DNA from 2 places in the Arthrobacter sp. R4 genome. Region 2 is predicted to be linked to the other one. Evidence: predicted binding sites of a transcription regulator. Region 2 holds the regulator's gene; the other holds the start of a gene.
What was found. Region 2 encodes Rex, which represses fermentation and respiration genes when NADH is low (regulators of the CRP and FNR family bind a similar motif). Its sites were predicted from a motif close to CTTGTGAANNNNTTCACAAG; they were not measured.
Positions count from the first base shown of each region.

Region 1 (15,480 bases), on a different contig from region 2:
CGGCAGAGCGAGGAGACCCGGAGGCCGGCGTCCTTGATAAGTTTTGCGGCCTTGTCCAGCCCTGCTTCTTCCACGCGGTCACGCCAGGGCCCGATCGCGGGGATTCCGGCGCGGACGCAGCCCTCCACAGCCTCGGCCAGCGTCCATTTCTTGGTGGTGGCACTGTTCAGGGACAGGCGTGAGAAGTCGCTCATACTCCCACCCCGTTGATGCGCAGGTAGTCGGACATCCGGAACGCGGCGAGGGCCGGGTCCTTCAGCAGCCCCGCTTGATCCGCCAGCTCGAAGGTTTTGGCCAGGTGCACCACGGAACGGCCGGAGTGCAGCCCACCCACCATCTGGAAGCCTGGCTGCTTGCCGTTGAGCCAGGACATGAACGCGATCCCGGTCTTGTAGTAGAACGTGGGGGCGCTGAAGATGTGCTTGCCAAGTTCGCGTGTGGAGTCGAGGATGGCCCGCGCCTCCGCAGCGTTGCCGGCGTCGTAGTGCTGCAGCGCAACGGAAGCCGCGGGGTAGATTGCCGCGAAGATGCCCAGCAGGGCGTCCGAGTGGTGTGTGCCGTCGCCGTCGATCAGTTCCGGGTAGTTGAAGTCGTCGCCGGTGTACAGGCGGACGCCTTCGGGCAGGACCGCGCGGAGGGCAACTTCGTGGCTTGCGTCCAGCAGGGACACCTTGACGCCGTCCACCTTGTCGGCGTTGTCGCGGATCAGCGAAAGGAACGTCTCGGTAGCCTGGGCGACGTCGTCCGAGCCCCAGTAGCCGGCCAAGGCGGGATCGAACATGGTTCCGAGCCAGTGCAGGATGACAGGCTGGTCCACTTCCTGGAGCAGGGTGGAGTACACCTTCAGGTAGTCTTCCGGACCGGCGGCAACGCGGGCCAATGCCCGGGAGGCCATCAGGATGACCTTGGGTCCGGCTTCACTGACGACGGCGATCTGCTCGCGGTAAGCCTCGAGGACGGCTGCCAGTCCAGCCTCGCCCGTGGGCAGGGTGGCTATGTCCAGCTGGTCGGTGCCAGCGCCGCAGGAGACGAGGTCCCGCACGGTTTTGCCGGCGGTCGCGGCGTTGCCGGCAGAGACCACCGACGCGGCCTCCACACCCGTGCGCTTGATGAGCTGCTGGGTGGCGGCCCAGTCAAGGCCCATGCCGCGCTGCGCGGTGTCCATGGCATCGGCAACGCCCAGGCCATAGGACCAGAGTTCGTGCCGGTACGCCATGGTGGCGTCCCAGTCCAGGCGTGCCGGGGCGCCCGGTGTGTTGTCTGCCAGGACCTCTGGAATCACATGCGCCGCTGCGTAGGCGCGCCGGGCTGTGAGCGGGGCGGCGGGGCGGGCCCAGGATGCACCGCCCTGGAGGCGGTACTCCCTGGTTCCGCCGTCGTTGGAGGGAAGGATCAGGGAAGTCATCAGAGCGTGATCTCCGGGATGTCGATGGTGCGGCGTTCGTCGTTGGACTGCAGGCCCAGCTCGGCGAGCTGCACGCCACGGGCGGCGGAGAGCAGGCCGAAGCGGTGTTCGCGGCCGGCGACGACGTCGCGGAGGAATTCTTCCCACTGCAGTTTGAAGCCGTTGTCCAGTTCGGCGTTGGCGGGAACTTCCTGCCACTGGTCCCGGAAGGATTCCGTGACAGGCAGGTCCGGGTTCCAGACCGGCTTGGGGGTGTGGGCGCGCTGCTGGGCAACACACTTGTTCAAACCGGCAACCGCGGAGCCGTGTGTGCCGTCAATCTGGAATTCGACCAGTTCGTCACGGTAGACACGAACGGCCCACGAGGAGTTGATCTGGCCGATGACTTCGTCGCCGCCCGGGGTTTCGAGTTCGAAGATGCCGTAGGAGGCGTCGTCCGCGGTGGCCTTGTATTCCTTCCCTGCCTCGTCCCAGCGGGCCGGGATGTGCGTGGCGGTCTTGGCGTTGACACTCTTGACCTTGCCAATAATGCCTTCGAGGACGTAGTTCCAGTGGCAGAACATGTCCGTGGTCATTCCACCGCCGTCTTCCTTGCGGTAGTTCCACGACGGGCGCTGGGCAGCCTGCACATCGCCTTCGAAGACCCAGTAACCGAATTCGCCACGGATGGAGAGGATGCGGCCGAAGAAGCCTTCGTCCACCAGGCGGCGCAGCTTGACTAGGCCGGGCAGGTACAGCTTGTCATGCACGACGCCGGCGGTGACCCCGGCTTCCTTGCCGATGCGCGCCAGTTCGATGGCCTCCTCGAGGGTCTCTGCCGTGGGCTTCTCGGTGAAGATGTGCTTTCCGGCCAGCATGGCTTTCTTCAGGGTGGCCGCGCGGAGGCTGGTCATGGAAGCGTCGAAGACGATGTCCACGGTGGGGTCGTTGATCACGGAATCGAGGTCCGTGGTCCACTCCGCCACTTTGTGCAGTTCCGCGAGTTCGCGGATCTTGGCTTCGTTGCGGCCTACCAGGATCGGTTCGATCTGGACTTTGGTGCCGTCCTCCAGCGTGAAGCCTCCCGCATCACGGATGGGGAGGATGGAACGCAGCAGATGCTGGCGGTAACCCATCCGGCCGGTGATGCCGTTCATGGCGATACGGATCGTCTTTGTTTCGAAGCCCATGTGTCCTCCACGGTGAGTGAGCATTGTTACTCAAGCTGTTTGGGAAAGCGCATTCCCACTGCCACTATTCTGCACCCCGCGACACGGAATTGGCAAGCGCTTTCCGGTAAGTCCCTAAAACTGCCATAATGTGCTCAACGCCATTGGCGACTGAGTCCCGCGCGAAATACCGTCTGAAAAGGAGATCCCGTGGCTGCAAGTACCCTCACCGAGGTGGCCCGGCTGGCTGGGGTCTCACCTGCTACAGCCTCCCGAGTGCTCAACGGTTCGGCCCGGAAACCGGGGCAGGACATCGCCGACCGCGTGCGGCAGGCGGCGGACTCCCTTGGCTACATTCCCAACGCTCAAGCCCAAGGCCTGGCCAAGTCAAGCTCCGGCCTCATCGGACTGATCGTGCACGACATCGCGGATCCCTATTTTGCCGCGATCGCCCGGGGCGTCCAGGAAGCCGCCCGGGAGCAGGGCCGCATGGTCCTGCTCGCTACTACTGCCGGCGCACCCGCGGACGAAAAAGAGGCTGTCGCCGCCTTCGCCGCGCGCCGGGCCGATTCAATCGTGATCGCCGGTTCCCGTTCCTCCCGCGCCGAGGACACCAAAGGCAACGCCGATCTGGCCGCGGAGCTGGACAGGTATTGCCGCAACGGCGGCCAGGTGGCAGTGGTGGGCCACCCGGTAGTAGGGGCCGAGGTGACGGAGGGCTACCACGTGGTGGAAGTGCCCAACGAGGAGCTCGCCGCAAGCCTTGCCTCCGAGCTTGCCGCCTCCCGGCAGGATGACCACTTCGTGATCATCGGCGGCCCGGAAGGACTCTTCACCTCCGATGACCGGATCCGCGGCTTCCAGAAGGGCCTTGCCGACGCAGGCAGGCCTCCGGCGGAGATTCTGCGCAGTTCCTTTAACAGGGCCGGCGGGTACGAAGCCGGGATCACCTTGGCCGAACGGATCAAGGCTGCCGGCCGGGACGGCCAACGGGGCGAAGGGAACGCGAACCAGGGTCCGGCCGCGGGGCTGTGCATCTTCGCCGTCAACGACGTCATGGCAATTGGGGCTGCCGCCGCCCTCCGCAGCAAAGGCCTGCGCGTCCCCCGCGACGCCACCATCGCCGGCTTCGACGACATCGAGACGCTGCGCGATTTCCGTCCGGCCTTGTCCACCGTGCACCTTCCGCTTGAGGACATCGGCAGGATCGCCACACGCAGCGCCGCCGGCTCCGCCGCAGCCGAAGACGCCGCAGAACCGTCTCCGGTGACCGGACGCGTGACGCTTCGCCGCAGCACCGAGATGGCCTCCTGAGGTGGCGACCGCCTCCCTCACTGCTGTCCCTGCCCGCACCGACGGGCCGCGGCCTGCCGTCCTTGTCCTTCCAGGCGGAGGTTACGGCCATCAGGCCGACCATGAGGCTGAGCCGGTTGCCGAGTGGCTTGCCTCGCTGGGGATCCACGCCTATGTGCTCCGTTACCGGGTTGCACCGCACCGCCACCCGGCACCCCTCGAGGATGCCAAAGCTGCGCTGCTGCAGATCCGCGCCGGAGGCATGGGCCTGGCCGTGGACGGCACCCGGGTGGGCGTCCTCGGCTTCTCCGCTGGCGGCCACCTGGCGGCCACGCTGTCAACAGCGGTGGCTACCGGCGATGCAGCGCTCGACCTCCAGGCTGCCGTCCCGGACCTGACAGTGCTGTGCTATCCCGTGGTGTCCTACACGGACGAAGTGCATCAGGGGTGCGTGGACAATTTGCTCGGGACGTCGCCGTCGGAAGCGCTGCTCCGGGAAGTTTCCGCCGATCTCCACGTGACTGCCACTACTCCCCCGGCATTTGTGTGGCACACGGCCGACGACGCGGCGGTGCCGGTCCATCACAGCCTCGCCTACACCGGGTCATTGGTCAGCGCCGGCGTGCCGGCCGAACTGCACGTGTTTCCGCATGGGCGGCACGGCCTCGGACTCGCTCCCGAGGATCCGGGACCGGACCAGTGGACGTCGCTGTGCGCGGCGTGGCTGACGCGGATGGGATGGACTCAGTCCTCGCCCAGGGCGATGTGATTCAGGAAGTCCGCATCATGGCTGACGTTCTCCGCGAGGTCCTCCGCCACGAACTCAAGCATCATGTCCACTGGCCGGCCCGACTCACGCACGGCATCGGCCACTGACTGCCACAGCTGCTTGCGCCCACTCAGGGGTAGCCGCTCCTGCTGCGGCCACCACGAAAAGCAGTGCACGCCGGAAACAAACGGAAGCACCTTGCGCAGGCTCGCCAGGGCGGCCTGGTCGGAGAGTCCGACGGCGGGCTGCCAGTAGGTCCCCACGTTGTCCCGGCCAACGTCCCGGAGCAACTGGATCGTGGACTCGGGCGTGTCCGTGAACGTGCCGCCGTGGTACTCGAAGGCAAGGTCCAGACCCTGGCGGCCGGCGATGTCCGCGATCCGCAGGGTGTCCCGGACGACTTCCGCCCGCAGACCGCCGTCGGATTCGGCCGAGCCGAGTTCGCCCGCCCAGATCCGGACTCTTGGCGCTCCCAGGCGAACGGCCAGTTCCACTGCGGCTTCAAAATCGGTGAAGCTGCCGGCACGGTAATAGGAGCCCAGGGACAGGATCTCCAAGCCTGCGGCCAGGGTAGCTTCGCGGGCTTCGTCTGCGGAGGCGCCATCGCGGATATGCACGTCCGTTCCCCACTCGATTCCGGCCAGGCCGGCCTCGGCCGCTATCCGGGCAACGTCTGCAATGCTGCTGTTCCGCAGCGTCACCGAACATAGGCCAGGGGTGAGCGCTGATCGGTTCCAGTCCGGCAGTTCCGTCTGCTGTCCAAGGGTCATTGGCATTCTTTCCGTTGCGGCGGCCCGATCAACTGCTGGGCCGGGGTGGGATTGCCTCCCAGCGTAGCGGGAATGCGTTTGCCACGTTAATCATTTCGTGGCAGGCCGCGTCGGGCGGACTACCCTGTAGGCATGGAAGACGAGCCGGTTCATGGCCTGACCACGGCACCTGCAGAATGGGCCGAGGTCGAGAGCCTCTTCAGCCTGCCCGGTGAACCGTCGCGCTGCTGGTGCCGGTACTTCGCGCTCACCGGTCCCGAGTACTCCGCGCTGGAACCGGCCGCGCGCAAGGCGCAACTGCGGGAAAAGTTCGACGCCGGGTCCCCCGCCCCCGGTGTGCTCGCCTTCCGGGCGGGGCGGCCGGTGGGCTGGTGCGCGGTTGAACCGCGAACGTGCTACCCGCGGGTGCTCCGTTCCCGGGTCCTGCGGCTCGCGGAAGCATCAGCACCGGCCGATACCGGGGCCGATGCCGTGGCCACTGATCCCGCGCCACGCCACGTGTGGTCCGTGACCTGCTTTGTGGTCGCTCCCGGCCACCGCCGCAGCGGCGTGGCGGATGCCCTGCTGGGCGCCGCCGTCGACCACGCCCGGGTCCATAGTGCTGACGTGGTGGAAGGCTATCCGGTTGACCGCGGCCTCAGGCCCAAGGCGTCGGCTGCCGACCTGTATCACGGCACATTGAACCTGTTCCTGCGCGCAGGGTTCCAGGCGGTCAGCTCCGCCGTCCCGGGGCGGGCCGTGGTGCGCCTGGACCTTCGCGGAGGCCCGGCTAACTGAGCGCCCTGATGGTCCAGCCGGCCTCGTGGGACTCCCCGGGCGCCAGGTGCACCAGGTCCGTCCCTGAATTGAACGCGTCCGGCGGGCAGGTCATGGGCTCCACGGCAAGGCCCAGCCTGTCCTTGCCGCTGGGCTTGTCCGCAGTGTGGACCTGGACCCAGGGCCAGGTTCCGTCCCACTCCAGCTCAACACCGGTTCCCGCCGGATCAAGGACGCGGACAGCTGCGAGGCCATGTTCCCCGCGGATGATCCCTGTGAAGGCGTGGTCGATCTTGATGGTGCCCAGAGGGCGGGGGGTGCGGAAATCGAACTCATGGCCTTCAACCGGATGGATGCCTTCGGGCAGCAGCCGGTCAGCAGACACAGCCAGGAACTCCCGGGCGGGAAGCTCCATGGTCCAGTGGTCCAGCGGCGAGGTGCCGGCCACGAGGTAGGGGTGGGGGCACAATCCGTAGGGCGCGGTTTGGGTGCCGGTGTTCCGCGTCCGGACCATGGAATGGAGGCCGTCATCAGAGAGCCGGTAGGTGACGCAGACTTCAAGGCCGGACGGATACGCGGCACTGGCCTGGACGTTGCCGGCGAGCGTGATGGCATCCGTCGAGTGCTCCAGCACGTCCCAGTCCGCTCCGGTCAGCAGGCCGTGGAGTGCCGTACCGCGCTCCGGTTCGTTGATGTCGGCCCGGAAGGAGCGGTCACCGTAGCTGTAGGTGCCATCGGCGAGGCGGTTGGGCCAGGGGGCGCAAATGACGCCCCGGTAGTCGGGAATCCCGCCGTCGGGCCCAAAGGTAACCACCAGGTGCCGACCCTGGTACTGAAGTTCACGCAACGCGCCGCCGCGGGCCGTGACGATGGCCGAGTAGGACCCGAAGGCGATGCTGTGTTCCGTACCCGACATGATGGATCCTCTGCGTTCCAGCTGGTTGTTAGCGCTAACTAGCCTATTGTATCCATGTTCGTTCTCGCCTCCTGTTACGTCACAGTGAGGATCCGGCTCGCTAAAGTTGCAGGATGGTGAACCGCGAGGTGCTGGCCACTATCAGTGCGGCCTTGGAAGAGCAGGCCGACGCCGAACGCGGGGCGGGCGCGCAGGCCTATATGAAATCGTCCATCCCATCGCTGGGCGTCAGGGTGCCGGAGGTCAGGCGCCTGACAAAGGCCGCAGCCGCTGCCCACCCCTTCGAATCCCCCGAGCAGCTTCGAGCGACGGTGCTTGAGCTCTGGCGCGACGCCAAGGTGCGGGAGGAACGCTACGCGGCCATAGACCTCACCGGTGTGAAGATGGCAGCCAAGGACCTGGCGATGCTCCCTGTGTATGAGGAAATCATCCGGACCGGCGCCTGGTGGGACTTTGTGGACGGCGTGTCGGACCGGATCTGCGCCCTGCTCCAAGCACACCGGCCGGCCATGACTGAGATCCTGCTTGGCTGGAGCCGGGACGAAGACCTCTGGATCAGGCGGGCCTCCATCACCGCCCAGCTCAAGGCCAAGGCCCACACTGACCGCAGGCTACTCAGGAACGTCATTGAAGCCAATCTCGCGGATCGAGAGTTCTTCATCCGCAAGGCCATTGGCTGGGCACTGCGCGAGTTTGGCAAAACCGATCCGGAATGGGTCCGGACTTTCGTCGCCGAGCACGACGAACGCCTTAGTCCGCTGTCCCGCCGGGAAGCGATCAGGAATCTCCCGTCAGATGACGGGGCGTGAGGTAACCGGCTGGTCCGACTTGCTGAAGAGCTGTTTGGTGCGAGGGTCCAGGAAAATCAGGTAGAGCGCGAACATCAGGGCGATAACGGCGGCAGCGTTGCGCGCCAGGGCGAGCGCAAGGCCGAGGTCCTCCGTCTGCAGGTACGGAAAGACTTCCAGCTGGTCCGAGATCGCATAGACCATAAAGAAGGACACGATGAAGTAGAGGGCCTTGACCTGCCAGTCGTCCCGGATGCCTGTAACTGCGAACAACGGGATCAGCCAGACCACATACCAGGACTGGATCATGGGGGCCAGCAGGACGATGGCGGCAAATGCCAACGTCAGCCGGCGCATGAGGCGGTCGTGGTCTCCCTTGAAGATCTGCCAGGCGACGATGCCCACGGCCAGCAGCTTCCCGGCGTCGTACACCCATTTGGCAAGCCCCCAGCCGTCGAGGCTGAACGCGTTGGCGATGGAAGCGACCACCAGGCCCATCAGCCCGATAGGCGCGTACCAGATCCAAATGCTGCCGGGAGCCGAGAGGCCATTAATCCAGCCAAAACCGAAGCCGTTGACCCTGCTCATGGCAAAAAGAATCCCCACGCTCAGGCCGGCAGTGAGTGCCCAGTACAGGAATTTCCGCGGCCAGCTGGCGTCCTTGCCGGCCCAGAGCAGGCCGATGAAGGGCAGGAAGACGATGGTGATCGGCTTGACCGAGATGGACAGCGTGACCAGCACGATGCCCAGCACCACACGCCGGGTGGCGCAGTAGTACAGGCCAGCTAGGGCCAGCCCGATCATCAGGGCGTCGTTGTGCACGCTGGCAATGAAGTTGGTGAGGAACAGTGGATTGGCTGCCGTGAGCCAGAGGGCCCGGTGCGGGTTGACACCATGGAGGTCCGCCAGCTTGGGCACGTAGATGATGCACAGCACGATGCCCACCAGAGCAGCCAGCCGGAACAGCATCACGCTGGCCTCCGGGTGCACGTTGGTGGACCAGACCACAAACTGCTCAATCCACAGGAACAGCTGGCCATATGGAACCGGGGCCTCGGTCCACATCTTGTCGGCGCCGAGCTGGAAATAGTTGGACAGCGCGGAAATGCCGTTTTCGTAGGGATTGAAGCCTTCCACCATCAGCCTGCCCTGGCCGATGTAGGCGTACACATCCCGGCTGAACAACGGCACTGTGAACATCATCGGCAGGCCCCAAAGCACCACCGCCTGAAGGGTGGCTTTGCGCGCCGCCAGGCCCCAGATCCGGACGCGTTGGCCCAGCCTGAGCCAGGCGCGGACCAGGAGCATGCCGCCGACGGCCAGGAGGATGATGGACAGCGCAACACCGATGGCCTCGGTCCGCATCCAGATGAAGAGCGGCATCCGCCGCAACTCCGAGACGGGCGCAAGCCAACCGACTCCCAGGGAACCGACCATCATCAACACTGAACCGATAAAGCCGGCGATCAGCGGGGACCGTGCGTTGTCGACCTCGGCCTCTGGCAGCTTGAGGATCGTGGCGGCCTTCTCCCCCGCTGCAGGCACAGGCCCCGTCATCTCAGGATTGTCCAATCTGTTGCATTCCACGCTTCCGCCCTGCGGGCCTCACCGGACCGGCCGGGGCATAGTACAACGACGGAAAATTCACCGCCGCGTTTCCGAAATCCTAGCATCGGACGGCCCGGACAGAGCTAAACGGTAGGCTTGTCAAGTGCCTATATCTAATGAACGCATCGTCTGGATCGACTGCGAAATGACCGGCCTGGACATCAAGAACGACGCCCTGATCGAGGTGGCGGCCTTGGTGACGGACTCGGAACTGAACATCCTGGGCGACGGAGTGGACGTGGTGATCAAGCCGGAGGATTCCGCGCTGGCCCAGATGAATGATTTCGTCCGCGACATGCATACGCGCTCGGGGCTGCTGACGGAACTGCCGCACGGCAAGACCATGGCCGAGGCCGAGGCCGCCGTCATGGAATACATCGAAAAGTGGGTCCCGGACCCCCGTAAGGCGCCGTTGGGCGGCAACTCGGTGGGCACAGACCGTGTGTTCCTGTCCCGGGACATGCCCTCAGTGGTGGAACACCTGCACTACCGCGTGATCGATGTCAGCACTATCAAGGAACTCTCACGCCGATGGTTTGCGCGAGCCTATTTCCAATCCCCCGCCAAAAAGGGCGGTCACCGCGCCCTCGGTGACATCAAGGACTCCATCGACGAACTCCGTTACTACCGGGAAGCCGTGTTCGTCCCGGCGCCAGGCCCGGACAGCGCAACGGCCCAGGCCATCTCCAAACGGATAGCCGCCGGCGCGGAAACCACCGCCGCTGATGCAGACCCAGCGGTCCCAGGGACGTAATCTGCACCACGTTTGCTTCGAATTTTGGCCAAAAACGGGAAAAGTGGCAAAAGCACACGCGAACAGCAGGTAAGCTATTTGAGTTGCCTTTCCAGAGAGCCGGTCGCCCGGTAGACCTGCAAGGCACATGGTGGGCTTAGCTCAGTTGGCAGAGCGCCTGGTTGTGGTCCAGGAGGTCGCGGGTTCAACCCCCGTAGCTCACCCGCACAGGATGGTTCTAGCAGCCGTTCGAGAAGGAGGCCGCACCGGATATCCGGTGCGGCCTCCTTTGTTTTGCATCCTTGTTTTACGCACAACGGCCGGCCATGCGCCGCATCCCGAAGGACCCGTCTGACATGACAGTTATGCCAATCACCATTTGGGGGGAACCGGTCCTGCACCGCCGGGCTTCCGAGGTGGAAGTGTTCGACGACGAGCTCAGGACCCTGATTGCGGACATGTTCGAAACAAACGACGCCGCAAACGGCGTCGGACTCGCGGCGCCGCAGGTTGGGGTCGGCAAGCGGATATTTGTCTACAAATACGCCAACGATGACGGCGCACCTCCCGCAGGCGTATTGGTCAACCCTGTCCTGACCCTGTCCAAAATCTCCGGTGCCCTTCCCGATCCCGATGAGGAAGAGGAGGGCTGCCTGTCTTTTCCGGGCGGACAGTACCCTTTGAAGCGTGCCGAGTGGGCCAGAGTGCGCGGCTTCGACGGCTATGGGCAGCCGGTTGAATTTGAGGCCACAGGGTGGTTCGCGAGGGTAATCCAGCACGAGTACGACCACCTGGACGGAAAACTTTACGTCAACCGGCTGATCGACCGCTATGCACGCAAGGCGATGAAGCAGGCCAAGAAGAGCGGTTGGGGCGTTCCGGGCCTAACCTGGATGCCCGGCGTCGACCCGGATCCTTTCGGCCACTAGTCGACGAGTCGGACGTCAGCCCGCAGTAACAGTCAGCTGCTGTGGGCAGCTGTCCAGGACCCTCTTCATGGCGTCCTTCTCCGGCTGCGTCACCCAAAGCCCGTAGGCGGCCTTCACCGAGATCTGCCTTGCAACATAATGGCAGCGGAAGGCCTTGTTCTTGGGCAACCAGGTGGCGGCGTCACCTGCACTCTTCTGCTGGTTGGCTGGCCCGTCCGCGGCGATAAGGTTCAGGGGGTCGTTGGCCAGGCTCTGGCGCTGCTGCGGTGTCAGGCGCTGCGCGCCCTTTTGCCAGGCGTCGCCCAGGGCCACCACGTGATCGATCTGGACCGCCTTGCTGCTCTCCGAGCCTCGCCGGAAGTCCACGGGAAGTCCTGTGTAAGGCTCGTGGAAATGGCCGGCCGCCACTCGGCATTTTGAGCCTTCGGTGAAGACCACGCCCGCGAGGTCACGGCGAAGGACGTCGTTGCGGGTGTCGCAGCCATTCCGGTCCAGGTCCTGCCACGCCTGCCCGAAGGCTTCGCGCTCATAGTTGTCGTTAGGTGCACGCCCCTTGACCGGCAGCCCGTCGAGGGCTTCACGGGCACTCCCCCGCGGCACAGCATGCACCGGGACCACCGGTTTCATAAAGCCCGGATCGAAAACCGGCGCCTCCGTAGGTCCTGCAATGGCCGGTTCCGCCGCCGCGAACTGGCCGGCAGTGAAGAACCACACCACCGACGCTACAGCGGATACTCCCAGGAGAATGACCAGGGCCCATGCCTGCCGCGAGCGGTGGCGTGCCCGTCGGTACGCAGACCAGCTGACGGTCACGGGCAACCTGCCCTTCCGGAAACGTAATGCACCAGAAGAGCCTAGGACACTCCTCGGACAACGTGGCCGATATCCACAGTGTTGGGGAGGAGTGGGAAGCCGGGAAAGAGCTTCCTATTGTTCCCGGGTCACCCTCCGGAGATCTTCGGCGGCAACCTGGAGCAGCTCTTCGAGTTGGCGCACGCGCTCTTCGCTGATATCTCCGGCCTTGTAGCCCGCCTGGGCCTCCTCCAGGAGGCGGATGGCCCGTTTGTGGTTGGCCTTGGCTACATCCAGGGCGTGTTCGAGCGTGGTCTCGTGGAGAGTTTCGTTATTCATGCCACCAGTGTGGTCCCGTTTCCCGGCTGATTCCAGAGAACCAGCCGGGAAATTGCCTCAGAGGAGGGAATCAGACGGCGATGGCCGCCAGCGCCGCGGCAGGTTCCTTGGCGGGGAACGACGGCGGGTTGACCCCTGCCATCTCTTCCATGACCCGGACCACCTGGCAGGAGTAGCCGAATTCGTTGTCGTACCAGACGTAGAGGATGACGTTCTTGTCGTTGGAGATCGTTGCCAGGCCGTCCACGATGCCCGCACGGCGGGATCCGACGAAGTCGGTGGACACAACCTCGGGGGAATCGATGTAGTCGATCTGCTTGCGCAGGTCCGAATGCAGGGACATCTGGCGCAGGTAGTTGTTCACCTCATCCTTGGTGGTGCCGTTTTCAAGGCTCAGGTTCAGGATGGCGAGGGAGACGTCGGGGGTGGGGACGCGGATGGAGCTGCCGGAAAGCTTGCCCTGAAGTTCGGGCAGCGCCTTCGCCACAGCAGTGGCCGCACCGGTTTCGGTGATGACCATGTTCAGCGCGGCGGAGCGGCCGCGGCGGTCGCCCTTGTGGAAGTTGTCGATCAGGTTCTGGTCGTTAGTGAAGGAGTGGACGGTTTCCACGTGGCCGTGGATCACGCCGAACTTGTCGTTGATGGCCTTCAGGACCGGGGTGATGGCGTTGGTGGTGCAGGACGCCGCGGAGACGATCTGGTCAGTATCCTCGATGCTGCCGTGGTTAATGCCGTGCACGATGTTCTTGAGCGCGCCCTTACCCGGTGCGGTCAGGAGAACACGCGAAGCACCCTTGCTCTGAAGGTGCTGTGACAGGCCTTCGGCGTCGCGCCAGCGTCCCGTGTTGTCCACCACCAGGGCGTCGTGGATGCCGTAGGACGTGTAATCGATCGTGGCGGGGTTGTCCGAGTAGATGACCTGGACCTGGACACCGTTCGCGGTGATGGTGTTCGCTTCCTCGTCCACGCGGATGGTGCCTTCGAAGGACCCATGGACCGAATCGCGGCGCAGCAGGCTGGCGCGCTTGGAGAGATCCTTGTCCGATCCACGGCGCACCACGATGGCGCGCAGGCGAAGGCCGTGGCCGCCACCAGCCTTTTCGATCAGGAGGCGGGCCAGGAGCCGGCCAATCCGGCCGAAGCCATAGAGCACAACGTCAGTGCTGGTGCGGTCGTCGGCGCCGCGTTTGCCCACTACCTCGGCCAGTTCGGCGCGCAGGAACTCTTCCAGCGTGGCGCCGTCGCCCTCGGCCTTGAACTTCTGGTTCAGGCGGGCAATGTCGATCGCGGCCGCGCCCAGTTCCAGGCCGGCGAGGGTGTTCAGCAGCGGGGCTGTTTCTTCCAGAAGCAGCTCATCCTTGCTCATACGGCGGGCGAACCGGTGCGCCTTCAGGATGTTCATGGTGGACTTGTTAATCAGGCTGCGGCCGTGGATGGAAGTCACCACGTTGTTTTCACGGTACAGCCGGCCGATCACCGGAATCATGGCCTCGGCGAGGGCCTCCCGGCCCATCCACGTATCAAGACAAGAATCTGACGTCTGGCTCACAGAACTACCTTCCTTGGGTCAACCACATACGTCCTCGTACGCGGAGGGCGGCCGCCGGAGGTGTTCCGGGGCGCAAGCGTCGGCGGGGATTCGGTCCACCCCGGACACCTTGGAGAAGCGCAAAGAAAAACCACCGGCTGCGAACGCAGACCCGGTGGCAGAACTTCTACGTTCGCTCTCTATTCTAGGCGGGAGGGGCGCCCTGGACTGCCCCGTCCGGCGTGAAGTCACTCACATGACTTGAGCTGACGTTGTGTGGATGGGTTGACCGATACGCCGGGTTCTGTGCTCCCGTGCCGTTACCAGCGCGGGAGTAGCGGCCATCCATCTACGGACGCCGTTGCCGACGCCCTCCAGCGGCCTACCCGGACACTCGGGCGGGCAGCCCTCAAACGTGTCCTGTCTGGCCTTGCTCCGGGTGGGGTTTACCTAGCCTTCCCGGTCACCCGGGAAGCTGGTGGTCTCTTACACCACCGTTTCACCCTTACCTGTTTCGTGCCGCTTTCAAACCGGCGCGACACAGGCGGTCTGTTCTCTGTGGCACTGGCCTGCGGGTTACCCCGAGTGGGCGTTACCCACCACCCTGCCCTGCGGAGCCCGGACGTTCCTCGAGCCACTTGCGTGACGCGCGGCCGCCTGGTCAACCCATCCGGCACCCAGTCTACCGGGCAAGGGGGCGCCGAAGTCGCCGGTAAGATCGTACGGTGCTGATTCTGCTTCCCCCCTCCGAAGGCAAGACCCCCGCAGCCCGGGGAACCGCCGTCGACTGGCCTTCCCTCAGCTTCCCGGCACTGAACACCTACCGGGCCAAAGTCCTGGATGCCCTGGGAACGGTGAGTGCACACGAGGACGCCCTCGCGCTGCTGGGCGTCGGGGCATCGCTGCGGGACGACGTCGAACGGAACACCCGGCTGCACGCCGAACCGGCGGCGCCTGCCCACCAGATCTACTCGGGGGTTTTGTACGACGCCCTGGGCTACAAAACGCTGACGCCCGCGCAGCGCCGGAAGGCCGACGAGGCGGTGCTGGTGGTATCCGCGCTGTGGGGTGCCATCCGCTTTGCCGACCGCGTGCCCGCCTACCGGCTGTCGATGGGGACCGCACTGCCCGACGTCGGCCGCCTCGCCTCGTTCTGGAAGCCGCAACTGTCGGAGGCCCTCACGGAGGCTGCGGCCGGTCAGCTGCTGGTGGACTGCCGCTCAAGCACGTACGCCGCGGCGTGGGCACCTCCGCCGGCGCAGACCGTCGCCGTCAACGTTTTCACTGAAGTGGATGGCGTGCGCAAGGTGGTGAGCCACTTTGCGAAGCACACGCGCGGCGAACTGGCCCGGCACTTGCTGGTCCGCCGCGGCAACGCCCCGCAGACCCCGGCGCAGCTCCTGAAGGCGGCGCGCGAAAAGTGGGACGCGGAGCTGGTTGACGGTTCAGCCCGTAAGCCGCACGCGTTGAACATCATCCTGGGTTAGTTGGTCGGGCTGGCCGTGTTCCACTCGGCGGAGCGCACCAGGATGGCACCGGAGTCCGGACAAAAGACGATGTCGTCCTCGGCGGCGGCCTTGATCTCGGCGAGGTCGCCGGGGCTGAGCTTCATTCCGGAAGCCTCGGACGTTCCATGGAACAACCGTGCGGCGCCCACTCCTCGCTTGGCCAGCGTCTTTTCGTAGAGGGCCAGCATCCCGGCGTCC
Region 1 covers NZ_JBLWIJ010000010.1:7,477-22,956, reverse strand. Annotated here, with positions in the region: gene ACLKOZ_RS05925 (sugar phosphate isomerase/epimerase family protein) at 1-194, opposite strand, end outside; gene ACLKOZ_RS05920 (dihydrodipicolinate synthase family protein) at 191-1,405, opposite strand; gene ACLKOZ_RS05915 (Gfo/Idh/MocA family protein) at 1,405-2,574, opposite strand; gene ACLKOZ_RS05910 (LacI family DNA-binding transcriptional regulator) at 2,764-3,867, shown strand; gene ACLKOZ_RS05905 (alpha/beta hydrolase) at 3,869-4,615, shown strand; gene ACLKOZ_RS05900 (sugar phosphate isomerase/epimerase family protein) at 4,591-5,385, opposite strand; gene ACLKOZ_RS05895 (N-acetyltransferase family protein) at 5,518-6,162, shown strand; gene ACLKOZ_RS05890 (aldose 1-epimerase family protein) at 6,155-7,057, opposite strand; gene ACLKOZ_RS05885 (DNA alkylation repair protein) at 7,171-7,866, shown strand; gene mptB (polyprenol phosphomannose-dependent alpha 1,6 mannosyltransferase MptB) at 7,849-9,402, opposite strand; gene orn (oligoribonuclease) at 9,557-10,207, shown strand; tRNA gene ACLKOZ_RS05870 (tRNA-His) at 10,338-10,410, shown strand; gene def (peptide deformylase) at 10,543-11,115, shown strand; gene ACLKOZ_RS05860 (HNH endonuclease family protein) at 11,131-11,928, opposite strand; gene ACLKOZ_RS05855 (hypothetical protein) at 12,043-12,246, opposite strand; gene ACLKOZ_RS05850 (glyceraldehyde-3-phosphate dehydrogenase) at 12,317-13,795, opposite strand; RNA gene rnpB (RNase P RNA component class A) at 14,052-14,443, opposite strand; gene ACLKOZ_RS05840 (YaaA family protein) at 14,500-15,261, shown strand; gene ACLKOZ_RS05835 (zinc ribbon domain-containing protein) at 15,258-15,480, opposite strand, start outside.
Region 1: a site for Rex is predicted at 14,014-14,033, ahead of ACLKOZ_RS05850 (glyceraldehyde-3-phosphate dehydrogenase). Genes of this name have one in related genera too.

Region 2 (15,480 bases):
CAAGGTGAACGCTCCGCGCTGGTGCATCTTGCGGGCCACGTGAAAAAGGCTGGCGCCCCTCATGAGGGTGTTATCGACGTCGAAGAACGCCGCCTCGCCGGTCTGCGGTACCGCAGCCGGCTGTGTGAGAACTGCGACGTACTTCTCCTCGGGCATGTCCCCGAGTCTAGTCAATGCATGCGGCCCCTCCTGCCGCGTGGCCGTGCGCCGCGCTGTCCGCCGCTAAAGGGGGATACGGTTAAACCATGCCAAAACCGCAGGTTGTCCTGATCACCAAAGCCGACTGTCACCTGTGCGCGGACGCGCGCGACGCCGTCGGGCGGGTAACAGCCTCCTTGGGGCTTGAGTGGGCGGAACAGCCGGTGGACCAACTGCCCGAGTTGCGTGACCGCTATGCCGAGGAAATCCCCGTAGTGCTGGTGGACGGCATCCAGCGCGATTTCTGGAAGATCGACGAAGCCCGGCTGGAGCGTGTCCTGCGGCGCGCCATGGCGGAGTAGGGCTGGTTCCGGGCCATGGTTCAGGCTTTGTTGGCAGCAGGCGCAGGGCTCTAGAGTGGAGTCACAACGCGACGCAAGGGAGGGGATAGTGACTTCACTGGATTCATCTCCCCAGCCTGTCCAAGGCGAGTCGGTTGCGCCGGGCATACAGGACGACAAAACCGCTGCCAAGCAGATTCCGCCGGCGGCCGTGGCCAGACTGACCCTGTACCTTCGCGCGCTTAATACCTTGCTGGCCGAAGGCGTGGAGCGCGTATCCTCGGAGTCGCTGGCGGAATTGTCCGGCGTCAGTTCCGCCACGTTGCGCAAGGACCTCTCGCATGTGGGCTCCTATGGCACGCGGGGCGTCGGCTACGAAGTCCAGTACCTTAGCCGCCACATCGCTGCAGCCCTCGGGCTGACCCACGACTGGAAAGTGGCCATCGTCGGCGCCGGTAACCTGGGCAAGGCGCTCGCCAGGTACGGCGGCTTTGAGTCCCGAGGCTTCGATGTCGTAGCCATCTTTGATGCCGACCAGATGGTGGTGGGCAATGAGGTGGGCTGGCTTCGGGTCAGCGACGTTGCAGACCTCGAAACCGTGCTGCAGCGGACGGGCGCCAACATGGTAGTTCTGGCCTTGCCCGCCGCAGTGGCGCAGGACGTGTGTGACCGCGTCGTCGCCGCCGGCGTCCATAGCATCCTGAGCTTTGCGCCTGTGATGCTCCAGGTGCCCGACACCGTAAACCTCCGCAAGGTGGATATGGCCACCGAACTCCAGATCCTGGCCTACCACGCGCAGCGGGCGCAGACCCCGGGCCAGACCGCCTAGCAATCCTGCGGCTCCGGGATCCACGCCCGCTGGGGTGTGGTTTCAATTGTTGGTCAGCGCCGGCATGTCTTCCGGTTGACCGTGAGGCTAGCGGCCGTAGGGGTTTCCCGGCTGGCCATAGGGGTTGGCGAACGGCTGCTGCTTGCGGAAGTACGGGGCCGCTGCCGGCAGGTACAGCAGGACGATGGCTGCGATGCCCATCAGCGTTCCCAGTGTTCCGATGTTCGGCACCTGGAAGAGCCCAAAGATGGACAGTGCCGCGAATACGGTTCCAAGGATCCGGGCCCAGTTCTTGCCCTTGCGGATGAAGAAAGCCACCAATGCGTAGAGCGCGGCTCCGATGATGGCGAAGACCACCAGCGTGCCGGCAATAACGCCCTTGATGTCCTCGTAGGGGATCTCGCCGCCGGCGCCGCCACTTTGCATGGCATCTTCGAAGGTGCTCCGCATCAGCGGGTCATCCAGCTGGCCAACGCCGATCAGCATGCTAATGACATAAATAATGCCCGAGGCAATCAGGAGCCAGAAGGAAATGTTGACCAGCTGGGGGACTCCGTTGCTGCTCGTAGCCGCCGGCTGTTCGGACGGGTACTGTGCGTACGGAGACTGCCCGTACTGCTGGCCAAACGGTTGCTGGCCGTAGGCCGGGGCCTGCGGCGGGTTCTGACCATACGCCGGCGGGTTCTGGCCGTACTGGGGTGCCGGTGTGCCCGTTTCGCCATACTGTGGGGTGTTTTGGCCGTACTGCGGCGCGTTCTGGCCGTACTGCGGGGCAGGGGGCGTGGGCTGGCCAAACTGCGGTGCGTTCTCGCCGTAGCGCGGAGTGGGGGGCTGGCCGCCGGATTCGGGTTCGTTGGGGTTAGGCGGCTGGACTGGGGGAGTACTCATGAGCGGTCCTTTGCAGGTCGAAGTGCGGATCGGCTGCCGGGATCGGTGCACTGGCCCTACCCCCAGCAAGGCTTACTTCCACCGTACCCCCGGGCGGCTCCGTAGAGGGTCATTCCGGAGAGGTATTCCGGCTTCATTCCGCCTTAGTCGGTGAGAACGCGGAGCGCTGGGAAGGCCGCAGCCTGGCGGGTACGCCGGCTGCGGCCTTCGGGAAACAACTTAACCGGCAGGTCAGCCGCGGCCCTTGACTGCGGTGAACCATGCCTGCGAGTTGGGCAGCCACATCAGAACGGTTGCCCCGGCGCTGATCAGGAAGCCGAGCCAGTTATTGCCGATCCCATCGCCCACGCTGCCGCCAATGATGGCGAGGACCAGCGAGACGCCGGCCACGATGGTGAGGGCCAGCCGGGCCCACTCCCGGCCTTCCTTCATCTTCAGGGCGAGGATAATTTGGGCGACGGCGATGGCCAGTGCCACCAGGACCAGGAGGAGGACCACCATGGCCGCCGCAGGTGCAACCGTGAACAGTGCCAGCGCCCCGAATAGTCCCAGGAGTCCGCCCAACACGCCCAAAATGCCGCCGATGAGCCAGATCCAGTAGGACACCTTGAGCTCGATAGGCAGGCCGGTGACGTTGAACATGCCCGAGAACCCACCCTTGGGCAGCACATCGTTAAAGTTTCGGGGGCCGTCCGTCGGCATCTCGAAGTGGAAGCCACCCTGCTGGCCCGGCTGGCTGTGGGGCTGGCCGGGTTGAGCAGGCTGCTGGTAGGCCTGGCCCGGGGCCTGGTATCCCTGTGGTGGTGGCTGGTAACCCTGCGGCGGCTGGTAACCGGCGGGAGGAACGTTGCTGGCAGGCGGCTGGGCGCCCGGCTGCTCAGGCTGCGGTACTTCACTAGGGTTGGTCATGGCTCTCACTGTAGACCGCAGGTTCCCTGTTATCTAGGAGATTTGCGGCGAAATCACAGGGAACGGCAGGGGTTTTCCACAGGATAGACCGACGGGCACGAACGCCGGACACAGGGCATCCCTCACAGCCGCGGCATTCAACCTCAACTAGGTAGCAGCAGATGTCGTTTTGGGAGCCCAAAACGACATCTGCTGCTACTTAGTTGGGCCGGTATGCCGGTTTAAACGCCACCGCCCGGCAGCTGGACCACTCAGTGGATCCGGCGGCCGGGCGGCAGCAGGCAAAATTATGCAGCGGGCGCGATGAACGCGAGCTCCAGGTTGATGGCAACCTTGTCGCTGACCAGCACGCCGCCGGCTTCCAGCACGGCGTTCCAGGTCAGGCCGAAGTCCTTGCGGCTGATGGTGGTCTCAGCGGATACGCCGGCGCGGGTGTTACCGAACGGGTCCACGGCCACGCCGTTGAACTCGGTTTCCAGGGCCACCGGGCGGGTGACGCCCTTGATGGTCAGGTCGCCGGTCAGCTCGTAGGTGTTGCCCTTGGCCACCAGGCCGTTGGAAACGAAGGAGATTTCCGGGAACTTCTCCACGTCGAAGAAGTCCTCGCCGCGGACGTGGCCGTCGCGGTTTACGTCGCCGGAGTCGAAGCTGGCCGTCTTGATCGTGGCGCTGATCTTGGAGTCCGCCACGTTCTCAGCCAGGTCCAAGGTTGCTGCGGCATCCTTGAACTGGCCGCGGACCTTGCTGATGCCTGCGTGCCGGACAGTGAAGCCGATTTCGCTGTGTGAGTTGTCCAGGGTCCAGGTGCCGGTGGTGACGTCTGCGGGAAGTGACATGGTGTTTCTCCTTGGGAGTGTCGGGTAGTACTGGGAAAGGTTGACGCTTCATTTGTTGAAGTCTCAACTAACTGCTGCATCCAGTATAAACATGCATTTGCATCTTTTGTTCCCACTTCCGGAACATTTTTTGAGAATCTTCAGTTCTACTGGATGTAGAAGATTTCGGATAGCACGCCATCTTTGAGAAACTGGTACACATGCCCCAAGCCACTGTCCATCTGCTCCGCCACGGCGAGGTCCATAATCCCGACGGCGTTCTGTACGGCAGGCTGCCCGAATTCCACCTCTCAAAGCTGGGGCGGGAAATGGCACAGACGCTCGCCGCGCACTTCAGCGAGCGTGCGGCCCTTGGCGCACGGATTGTCTATCTCGCGGCGTCTCCGCTGACCAGGGCCCAGGAGACAGCAGTGCCCACGGCCGAAGCACTGCACCTTGAAATCCACACGGACGAGCGCATCATTGAGGCCGAGAACTACTTCGAGGGCATGAAGGTCACCAAGGCCGAGCTCCGCAAGCCCAAGCACTGGCCGCATTTGGTCAACCCGCTCAGGCCGTCCTGGGGAGAGCCCTACAAGGCGCAGGCGGCCCGTGTCCGGGCTGCGGTCCAGGATGCCAGGCTCCGCGCCATTGAGCTGGCCGGTGACGACTACGGATCTGACGGGCCCGAGGCCATCATGGTCAGCCACCAGCTTCCCATCTGGGCCACCCGCCTCAGCGCCGAGGGCCGTCCCCTCTGGCATGATCCGCGCAAACGCGAGTGCACGCTGACGTCCATCACCTCCTTGGTGTTCGACGACGACGGCTCCCTCCTGCGCGTTGTGTACAGTGAGCCCGCTGCCGCACTTCTTCCCGGTGCCGCCAGCACCCCGGGGGCCTGACCGTGGCACCCTTCCGTTCCCAGGACACCCGCGCCACCTCCGACCAGACCGCTTCCGGCCCGGCAACGTCCCGCCGCGCTGTGCTGGCCGCGGGTGGCGCGGCCCTGACCGCCCTGACCCTGGGCCTGTCGGCGTGCGCGCAGGAGGATGCCTTGGCCAAGCAGGCCAAAGCAGGCGATAACAAGAACTATGTTGCCGGGGACGGTTCGGTCACTGAGTTCGCCGCAGCCGACCGCAAGGCCGCCGTCGCCATCAACGGCACGCTCTTCTCAGGCACCGCGGTGACCCCCGCCGACTTCCAGGGCAAGGTGACGGTCCTGAACTTCTGGTTTGCGGCCTGCGCACCTTGCCGCGTGGAGGCACCCATCCTGGAGGAGCTGCACCAGGAGTTCAAGGAGCAGGGCGTGCAGTTCCTCGGCGTCAATCTCCGTGATGAAAAAGCCACCGCCGAGGCCTTCGACAAAACATTCAACCTGACCTACCCCAGCTTCGACGACAAGAACGGCGGCGTCCTCCTGGCCGTCTCCGGGCTGGTCCCGCCCGGCGCAGTCCCTACCACGCTGGTCCTGGACAAGCAGGGCCGAGTGGCCTCGCGCGTGTTGGGCGAAATCCAGAAGGGCACCCTCAAAGCCCTCATTACCGCTGCTGTGGCAGAGTAGCGGCGGATCCGGACCGTGAACAGCCCCTTCGCCGAAGCCATTCTGAACGGCTCGCTCCTGCTTGCCATCCCCGTGGCGCTGCTGGCCGGCCTGGTCTCCTTCCTCTCGCCCTGCGTCCTGCCCCTGGTGCCGGGGTACCTGGGCTACGTCACGGGACTGAGCGGCGTGGACCTGCAAAAGCAGAAACGCGGCCGGATGCTCGCGGGCATCGGGCTCTTCGTCCTCGGGTTCTCCCTGATTTTTGTGCTGTTGGGCGGTGCCTTTGGCCAACTGGGCACGCTGATCACGGGCTCGCAGAACGCATGGATCACCCAGCTCCTGGGCGTCCTGGTGATCATCATGGGCGTGGTGTTCATGGGCGGTTTCGGCTGGCTCCAGCGTGATGCGAAAATCCATGCGAAGCCGCCGGCCGGCCTGTGGGGTGCGCCCTTGCTGGGGATCACGTTCGGGCTGGGTTGGGCCCCGTGCATCGGGCCTACCTACTCCGCCGTGCAGCTCCTGAGCCTGTCAGGCGGTTCTTCCGCCGCCAAGGGTGCCCTCCTGGCCTTTGTGTACAGCCTGGGCCTGGGCATCCCGTTCCTGCTGATCGCCCTGGCGGTTCGCCGCGGCATGGGCGTGATGTCCTTCTTCCGCAAGCACCGGCTGGCCATCCAGCGCACCGGCGGCGGAATCCTGATTGTCCTGGGGCTGCTGATGGCCAGCGGTGTCTGGGGCACCTGGGTCACCGAACTCCAGTACTGGTTCCAAACCGATGTGAAGTTGCCGATCTGATGAGCGAGCGCGTGAAAGCAAACAAGTTGTCTCCGGCCCAGTCCCCGGCCCCCGTGGCCGCCGCCAAGGCCGAGGCAGCCCTGCCTGTCCTCGGGCCCGTGGGGATGCTGCGCTGGGCGTGGACGCAGCTGACCAGCATGAAAACGGCGCTGTTCCTGCTCCTGCTGCTGGCGGTGGCAGCGGTGCCCGGTTCGCTGTTCCCGCAGCGTCCTGCCAACCCGTCCATTGTGACGCAGTACATCAAGGACAACGCGGATTACGGCAAGCTGCTGGATACCCTGCAGCTTTACGACGTCTACTCCTCGGCCTGGTTCTCAGCCATCTACATCCTGCTGTTCATCTCGTTGATCGGCTGTGTCGTCCCACGCGCCATCGCCCATTACAAAGCCATGCGCTCCCAGCCGCCGCGGACCCCCAAACGTCTCTCCCGCCTGCCCGAGTACGGCACCCTGGTGGTTCCCGCCGACGCCGGCCTCCCGGCGTCGGACGCCATCCGCAGCGCCGCCGGGCTGCTGAAGAACCGCGGCTACCGCGTTGAGGTGAGGGACGACGACGGCGCGCGGCCGTCTTTGGGGGCCGAGCGCGGCTTCCTGAAAGAGGTGGGGAACCTGGTGTTCCACACCTCGCTGATAGGCGTCCTGGTGTCCGTGGCCGTCGGCGGCCTGTTCGGCTACAGCGGCCAGCGCATCCTGGTAGAGGGTGACACTTTCGTGAACACCCTGGTTGGTTACGACCAATTCACCCCGGGCACCAACTTCCAGTCCAGCCAACTGCAGCCGTACTCCATCCAACTGGACAAGTTCGCCGTCACGTTCGACCGCGAATCCAGGGGCAAGTTCGGCCAGCCCATCGACTTCACGGCGGATGTCACTACCAAGGAAACACCGGATGCGCCGGCCAAGCAGGAGGTCCTGAAGGTCAACGACCCTGTGACCCTGGGCGGTACCAGTATCTACCTCACAGGCAACGGCTACGCGCCGTTGGTCACCGTGCGTGACGGTGCGGGCAACGTGGCCTTCCAAGGACCAGTAGTGGGCAGGCTGCAGGGTGAGAACTACTACTCGTCGGTCGTGATCAAGGTTCCTGACGCCAAACCGGACCAGCTTGGCTTCGCCGGCTTCTTCCTGCCCACGGCGTTCAAAACCGAGGAAGGCGTCTCGTTCAGCGGGGACCCTGAACTGATTAACCCGCAGTTGACCCTGAACTCGTTCTACGGGGACCTGGGCCTGGACGACGGCGCGCCGCAAAACGTTTTCGAACTGGACGTCAAGGACCTGACGCCGCTGAACGCCCGCAACCTGGACGCCGGCGGCATCACCCTGGCGCCGGGCATGAGCTACACCCTGCCGGACGGCAAGGGAAGCATCAGTTTCGACGGCGTGAAGCGCTACGTGGGCGTGGACATCCACCACAATCCCGGCCAGCTCTACGCCCTCATCTTCGCGCTGCTTGCCGTGGCAGGCCTCATCATTTCCCTCTATGTCAACCGCCGCCGGGTCTGGGTCCGCACGGGGACCCACGAGGACGGCCGGACCATGGTGGAGTATGGCCTCCTTGCCCGCGGCGAAGACCACCGGCTGGCCGCTGAAGCCGCGGCCATCAGGAAGCTCCTCGCCGAGGAGTGGAAGCTTCCATCCGCTGGAGCTACGGAGGACGCCACGGCCGACTCCGCCCGCACCCAGCAAACTCCCAGCCGCCAGGACCATAATGGCGCAGATTCGCTCACCTCCCCAGCTGGCCCCGTCGGGCCGAAAAAGGACCAGTAATGCCCTTCGCCATCAACGAAACCATGGGCCAGTACAGCGAGCTGTTCATGCTGCTCGCTGCAGGCACGTACACCGTTGCCTTCATCGCCTTCGCCTGGGACCTGGCGAAGAGCAGCAAGGCGCTGCGCGCCGTTGACCTCAAGGCGGCCCAGGCGGAGCAGGCACCGAAGGTCCCTGTTGGCGCAGGAATAGGCACTGCCGGCGCCGGGGCTGACAGGGGCGCTGAGAGGACCGACTCGCACCTCGCCGGGCCGGCTGGCCGGGCTGAGCGGCCGACGTCGGCCTCCGCCCGGCAGGCAGGGGGTGCCTCCGGTGCGGGACAGACCGCCGACGCCGACATGCGCTACGCCGCGGAACGGCGCGCCCCGGCGCGGGTCGCCGTCGCCCTGACCATCCTGGGAGTGCTGATCCACGGCGCTGCAGTCATCACCCGTGCCCTGGGCGCGGGACGCGTGCCGTGGGGCAATATGTACGAGTTCCTGACCACCGGTGCGTTCGTGGCCGTGGCTGTGTTCCTGCTGGTGCTGATCCGCCGCGACCTGCGGTTCCTGGGCACCTTCGTGGTGGGCCTGGCCGTCATCATGCTCACGGCCGCCACCGTGGCGTACTTCACCCCTGTGGGCCACCTGGTTCCTGCGCTGCAGAGCTACTGGCTGATCATCCACGTCTCCATCGCAGTGCTTTCCTCGGCCCTTTTTACCCTCACGTTCGCCATGTCAGCCCTCCAGTTGGTGCAGGCGCACCGGCAGAAGACCGTAGCTGCCGGCGGCGCGGACAAGCTTGGCTTCATGCGCCTGGTGCCCTCGGCCCTGAGCCTGGAAAATCTCTCCTACCGGATCAACGCCATCGCCTTCATCGGCTGGACGTTCACGCTGATGTTCGGGGCCATCTGGGCGGAGAAGGCCTGGGGCCGGTTCTGGGGCTGGGACACCAAGGAAGTGTGGACTTTCGTGATCTGGGTGGTCTACGCCGGCTACCTGCATGCCCGGGCCACCCGCGGCTGGACCGGGACCCGCGCAGCCTGGCTCTCGATCGTCGGCTACCTGTGCGTGATCTTTAACTTCACCATCGTGAACCAATTCTTTAATGGGCTGCATTCCTACTCAGGCCTCTGAACAGGGGTTTCTTCCAACCGCTCCCGCGCTGGCCTGACAATAGTAAATTCGGTGTAGCAATAAGGGTTTTGCCATTGAATCGGTGGTGCTACCTTGGTGGAAGCTCGTCTGTGATGAAGCTCGCGGACGGCCTGCTGCGTTTTTTCCGAGGTACTTATGAGCTACGTTCTCGCCATCGATGTCGGGACCAGTTTCACCGCCGCCGCCATTGCCCGTATCGACCTGATTGCTCCGTCTGTTCCGGAGAGCCTCCCGCTGGGGCTCCGCGGAACGTCGGTGCCGTCGGTGGTCTACTATCCCGAGGAAGGCCCCATCCTGGTGGGGGAGGCCGCCGAGCGGCGGGGGCTGGATTCCCCCGACCGGGTGGTCAGGGAATTTAAGCGCCGGATCGGAGACGACGTCCCGATCGCCGTTGGGGCTCTTTCCCTGCCGGCGGAGGAAGTCTTCGCCACCATGGCCGGCTGGGTGGTTGACCGGGCCGCGGAACGCGAGGGCGAGCCTCCGTCGCAGATCATCCTGTCGCACCCGGCAGCCTGGGGCGGCCACCGGACCGCCATCATCCAGGAAGCCCTTAGTGCCCGGGGACTGCACGGTGTCACGCTGATGACGGAACCGGAAGCGGCGGCCCTTCATTACGCCTCCCAAGTCAGGGTGGAGGATGGCAGCACCATCGCCGTTTACGACCTGGGCGGTGGCACCTTTGACACGGCCCTCCTCAGGAAGGCCGACGCCGACCGCTTTGAGTTCCTGGGCCGGCCTGAGGGGATCGAAGGCCTGGGCGGCGCCGACTTCGACGCAGCGGTCCTGAGCCACGTCGCGGCGCACACCGGGGAGGCTTTAGCTGCCCTTGATCCCGCCGACCCCGCCTCGCTGGCGTCACTGGCCCGGCTCCGCCGTGAGTGCGTGGAAGCCAAAGAAGCGCTCTCGGCCGACAGCGCGGCCAGTATTTCCGTGTTCCTGCCCGGCATCCACCAGCAGGTGCGGCTGGTCCGCTCCGAGCTGGAGGCCATGATCGAGGAGCCCATCCGTCAGACGGTGGACGCCTTGGAACGTTCCCTCGATGAGCTCGGCCTTGAGGCGGATGACCTCACCGCGGTGCTGCTGATCGGTGGATCCTCGCGTATTCCCCTGGTGGCGCAGCTGATTTCGGAACAGCTCGACCGGCCCATCGCCGTGGACGCCGATCCCAAGTCCTCCATTTGCCTGGGAGCTGCGGTGGCAGCAGTCCGCGCCCGGCAGGCGGCGGCTGCGGCCGCTGTTCCACCCGACGAGGCAGTCACCGCCGTGGGCGCGGATCCTTCCTCGACGACGGCCATGACGTTGACAGGTCTGACAAACGTTGAGCCGCACGGTGACAGCAGCCGTGCCAGCTGGTCCCGGAAGTCCGGCTCCGCTTTTGGCTCCTTGGCTGGCACCGCCGCCGCTGCTGCCGGCGTCGGTGCCAGGGGACATGCAGGCGCCCACGCAGGGGTCCATGGTCCGGCGGCCAATTCCGGGCCGCATTCCCCGCGGCCATCCGTGCGGCTCACGGCCGTGGCTGCCGCTGCAGCGCTGTTCACGGTCCTGACCGCCACTGCTGCGCAAAGCCCCGAGGGGCTGGGAAGCCTGACGGCGATGTTCGCGCCACAGGAGGCAGCCAAGGACTCCAGCGCCGCAGCCGCAGACCCCGGTACGTCAAGGCCTGACGGTAGTGGCCAGGGCGGCGGTGCACAAGGCGATGGAGCAGCGGATGCCTCGGGCGACGGACAGGCTCCGATGAGGGGTATTGAGGCCAGCGCCAAGAAGATCACTGATAAGTCCGCAAGCACGCAGGGGATCGAGGCAGCGGCATCGCCCACCAGCAAGCCGTCCACCAACGCATCGACGCCAAACCTGGACAGTGGTGGAACGGCAGGCGCGGCCGCAGGTTCCGTTACGGATGGAACAACCGCTACGACGTCCGATCCAACGCAGGGAACCAGCGGCTCCGGAGCAGCCGCCGGGACAACGCCGACCACGAATCCTGACCCCACCACGGACCCGGCTCCCAACCCGACCACCGATCCGCCGGCGCCTGATCCAACGACCGATCCGCCTGCTCCGGCGCCTGATCCAACGACGGATCCGCCTGCTCCGGTGCCGGATCCAACGACGGATCCGCCTGCTCCGGTGCCGGATCCAACGACGGATCCGCCTGCTCCCGTGCCGGACCCGTCCACGGAGCCGCCCGCTCCGATGCCTGATCCAACGACGGACCCGCCCGCGGAAGATCCGATTCCGACTGAGCCGGCGGTCTGAGGCATGGTGGCCCATCAGCAGCCGTCAGCCAGGGAACTCCTCCACGGCCACGCAAGCGAGGCATACGTTGCGCCGCCTCAGACCTACGGCACGGACGTAGCGGGACCTGCAGGGACGGGCACGCCTCACGTCGGCACCGAACCGCACGCGCTGGCGCCTGGCAGCCCCCAATACATGGCACAGCAGCTTCGCGGTGAGAACGCTGCAGTCCGGGAACTCCTCCTGGCACTGTCCGTCGGATTTTCCCTTCCCGGGCCGCTGCCGGCGGAGCTGGAGCGGAAGGTGGGCGGCGGGGACGTCGAAAGCCTCGATTCCCTCGTGGCCAAGGCCGAAGCCTCCGGGCTCCTCCTGCCGGACGGCACCGTTGTAGGCACGGCTCAGCACGCGCTCCTGACGCTGACACCCACTGCCCGGATCCACGCGCTCCAGCGCGAACTCGTGGGATGCTTCGCTGCCGAAGGCCGTCCTCTGGGCGACTTTGCCCGCGAACTGGCACGCGGCGGACTGGCTGACCCCCGCGTCGCGGCTGAGCTGGAAAAGGCCGCTAACAAGGCACTCGAACACAATCCAGGCCTGGCGGCGGAACTCTACGGCGAGGCGTTGCTGGCAGGCGCCGACGAATTGGCCACCGCCGCCCGCCGCGCTCACGCCGCAGCGTCCACCGGGGACCTGGATACTGCAGCCCGCATTATCGACGGCGTGCTGGGATGCCCTGACCCACCCGACCTCCGGCTCGCTGTAGATGTCTCGGCTGCCGTATGGGCGCAGCGGGGGATGCTGGGCCGCAGCGCGGACGTCTACGCCTGGCTGGGCCCATCGCGCGTGGGTGCATCCGCCCCAGCCGCCGCAGTGGCTATGATCGGCTGCGGCAACCGTGCCGGAGCCGAAGCAATGTTCCCCAGCGGTTCCGCGCCGTCGTCGCCCACTCTTTTGGCCGTGGCGCAGGCCCAAACGGCGAAGGGCATTGTGGAGTCACTGGCCGGGGACCCCCATCAGGGGCTGCCGGTGCTGATCCACGCCTCGGACATGCTGAACGCCTCCGGTGCGACAAATCCGCTGCCGGATACGCCCGGTGCACTTGCAGCCCTGGTGGCCCTGCACAGCGGCGAACCGCACCTGGCGGAAACCATCGTTCGTGCCGCGGCAGCCGCAGGCCAGGGTGGCGATGCGGCCAAGCCCAGGCTGTTCCTGCTCCAGGCATGGTCGGCCATGCAGCAGGACAACCCGGAGGATGCCCGGCTGGCCATCAACGAAGCCTCAAAAGCGAACCACTGGCCACTGGTCCCGCGGGATGAATTCCTGTGCGCCGCCCTAGAAGTGGGGCTTGCACGCCGCAGCGGCGAAGTGCACGACCTTGTCCTGGCGTGGGAACGGGCACGGGAGGCCATGCTGCACACGTCCGTGGACCTCTACAACCTCCTGCCTTGGGGAGAACTGATGATCACGGCTGCACGCCTGCGGGAGACCAGGCGCGTCTCGCATTACCTTGACGAGGCATGGACGCTGCTGCATGACCTTGGCGATCCTCCACTGTGGGCGGTGCCGTTGCACTGGGCGGGAGTCCAGGCTGCGCTGCTGAACGAAAGCCCGGCAGACCTCGCGCCGCACGCCACCGCACTGGCCCGGGCAGCAGACCACAGCCACCTCGCATGGGTGCTGGCTGCAGCCGGAAAAGCCTGGGTCTCGGTCCTGGCGGCAAATTTCCGCGCCGCCGATGTGGAAGCAGCGGCGCGCGGGCTGAACGCCGTCGGAATGCCCTGGGAGGGTGCTCGGCTTGCCGGGCACGCCGCTGCCCGGGCAGACGAGCGTAAGGACATGGTGCGGTTGTTGTCCTGCGCCCGGGACCTTCATCCGCAGGGCAGTTCAGCCGGCACGGGAGCCTCCGGACCGTCGGAGCCGCGCGGCACTGCCGCCCCCGAGAACAACAACAGCATGCCCCCTGACGGCGGCTCAGGACTGAGTGAGCGCGAGAAGGAAGTGGCACGGCTGGTCCTTGAAGGCAAGACCTACCGCGAAATCGGGGAGGCGATTTACATCTCCCCGAGGACCGCGGAGCACCACATAGCCCGGATGCGCCGCCGGCTCGGCGCCGAAAACCGCTCCGACCTGTTGGTTCGGCTGCGCCTTGCCCTGGGACCGGAAAACCCCCAGCGGGAATAGCCCCTAGTACCCCTAACGGGACTGCCGCCGATCCCCTAGCAGGGGGTACGGCGGTACGGGGAAGTGACCCGATGCCCGGTCTTTGGGTGGGACCGTACGTTTGATTCAAGCCCGGTATCGACGCCGGGCCAGCCACAACTCAGAGAAGATTTGAGGACCATCCAATGCCTACACTCGCAAACGAGCTCGTCCAATTCCTGATGAGCCTTTTTGGAAACCCGCAAGCAGCGCAGGAGTTCCTGGAGGATCCTGAGCGGGCCCTGGACGATGCCGGCCTGGGCCACGTCTGCTCTGCAGATGTTGATGCGGCCATGCCGGTTGTTTTGGACTACGCTCCCATCACCCTCAACCATTCCTCTTTCGACCGGGAGTACAACACCGGCGGCAACGGCGCGGCAACCGGCCATCATGGCGGCGGCGGTGGCGGTGGCGGCCACACTCCTCCGCCTCCCCACAGCGGCGGACACGGCGGTGGCGGACACCACGACCACGACGACCATGCACATGCTGTCCAGCAGCTGCATCATGTAGTCAACAACTACTCCTACACGTCGACTGTGGATGACCGCGACACCATTACCGACCAGTCCGTCAACCAGAACATCTGGGCCGACGGCGACGTCAAGCAGTGGTTCGACAACGACTCGGTTGTGGCTTCCGGCGACCGTGCCATCGCCGCCGGCGATGACGCCGACGTTGAGGACTCCAACAACATCGAGGACTCCTACAACACAGACAACTCCACGGATAACTCGACCGACAACTCCATCAAGGCTGGCGGCGACGTCAACATCGGCAACAAGGAGACGGACATCGAGGACTCCTTCAACACCGACCTGGACGTCGATGTCGAGGATTCCTTCAACGACAACTCGGACAACTCCATCAACGATTCGTACAACGACAACTCGGACAACTCGACAGAGACCGACGTTGAAATCGACGTCGAGGATTCCTTCAACGACAACTCGGATCACTCGACGGACAACTCGGTGGAGATCGAGGACTCCTTCCAGGACAACTCCACTGACGTTGACGTTGAGGTGGAGGATTCGTTCAACACCGACAACTCCGAAACCACTGAAGTCGAGATTGAGGATTCCTTCAACGAGACCGAAACGGATGTTGAGATTGACGACTCCTTCAACGAAACCTCCACCGAGGTGGAGGTCGAACTCAAGGATTCCTTCAACGACAACTCAGAGACCACCGTCGTCGAGGACAACATTGTTGTTGCCGACAACGAGCTCGAGTTCACCGAGGACAACTCGATCAACACCGAGGTGGAGGTCGACGCCGATATCAGCGCCGAGGACGATTCGGCAGTCATCCTCTAACGGCTGGTCCCGGGGTACCGGGAGTGCCCGGCAGGCGGCCCAGAACGCCTGCCGGGCACTTCTCGCGGCAACCCCCAACGTCCCATTTTCGAGACTTGAAGCAAAGGACTGGCTGTGGTTGAAACGCAACGCCCCGGGGGTCTGGCAAAGTCGACAGGACCGGCAGGACCGGCAACGCCCTCAACGCCCCTTACGGCGGCGCAACTGACAAAACTCGTGGAACAGGGGATCGAGCTCGTCAGCGCCGGAGACCGCGCCGACCTGCGGAAACGCCTGGAGCAGACGTTGCGCAGGCTGCAGGATCCGAATGTCCGCGTGATCGTGGTGGGTGAATTCAAGCAGGGGAAAAGCAAACTCATCAACGCCCTGGTCAACGCTCCGGTCTGCCCTGTCGATGACGACATCGCTACCTCCGTACCCACGGTGGTCCGGCACGGTGATCCGGCCTCAGCCTCCATCCTCCTGCCCCCGGCGGATGCGGAGCCCGGTGACGAAACTGCACTTGAACGGCAGCCCATAAACATCGCTGATCTCGCCACCTACGTTTCCGAGCGCGGAAACCCCGGCAACGCC
Region 2 covers NZ_JBLWIJ010000031.1:826-16,305, forward strand. Annotated here, with positions in the region: gene ACLKOZ_RS17690 (HAD family hydrolase) at 1-156, opposite strand, end outside; gene ACLKOZ_RS17695 (glutaredoxin family protein) at 246-500, shown strand; gene ACLKOZ_RS17700 (redox-sensing transcriptional repressor Rex) at 589-1,308, shown strand; gene ACLKOZ_RS17705 (hypothetical protein) at 1,396-2,196, opposite strand; gene ACLKOZ_RS17710 (hypothetical protein) at 2,428-3,105, opposite strand; gene ACLKOZ_RS17715 (YceI family protein) at 3,393-3,941, opposite strand; gene ACLKOZ_RS17720 (histidine phosphatase family protein) at 4,142-4,822, shown strand; gene ACLKOZ_RS17725 (TlpA family protein disulfide reductase) at 4,903-5,481, shown strand; gene ACLKOZ_RS17730 (cytochrome c biogenesis CcdA family protein) at 5,497-6,252, shown strand; gene resB (cytochrome c biogenesis protein ResB) at 6,252-8,018, shown strand; gene ccsB (c-type cytochrome biogenesis protein CcsB) at 8,018-9,133, shown strand; gene ACLKOZ_RS17745 (Hsp70 family protein) at 9,290-11,410, shown strand; gene ACLKOZ_RS17750 (LuxR C-terminal-related transcriptional regulator) at 11,585-13,570, shown strand; gene ACLKOZ_RS17755 (IniB N-terminal domain-containing protein) at 13,735-14,907, shown strand; gene ACLKOZ_RS17760 (dynamin family protein) at 15,124-15,480, shown strand, end outside.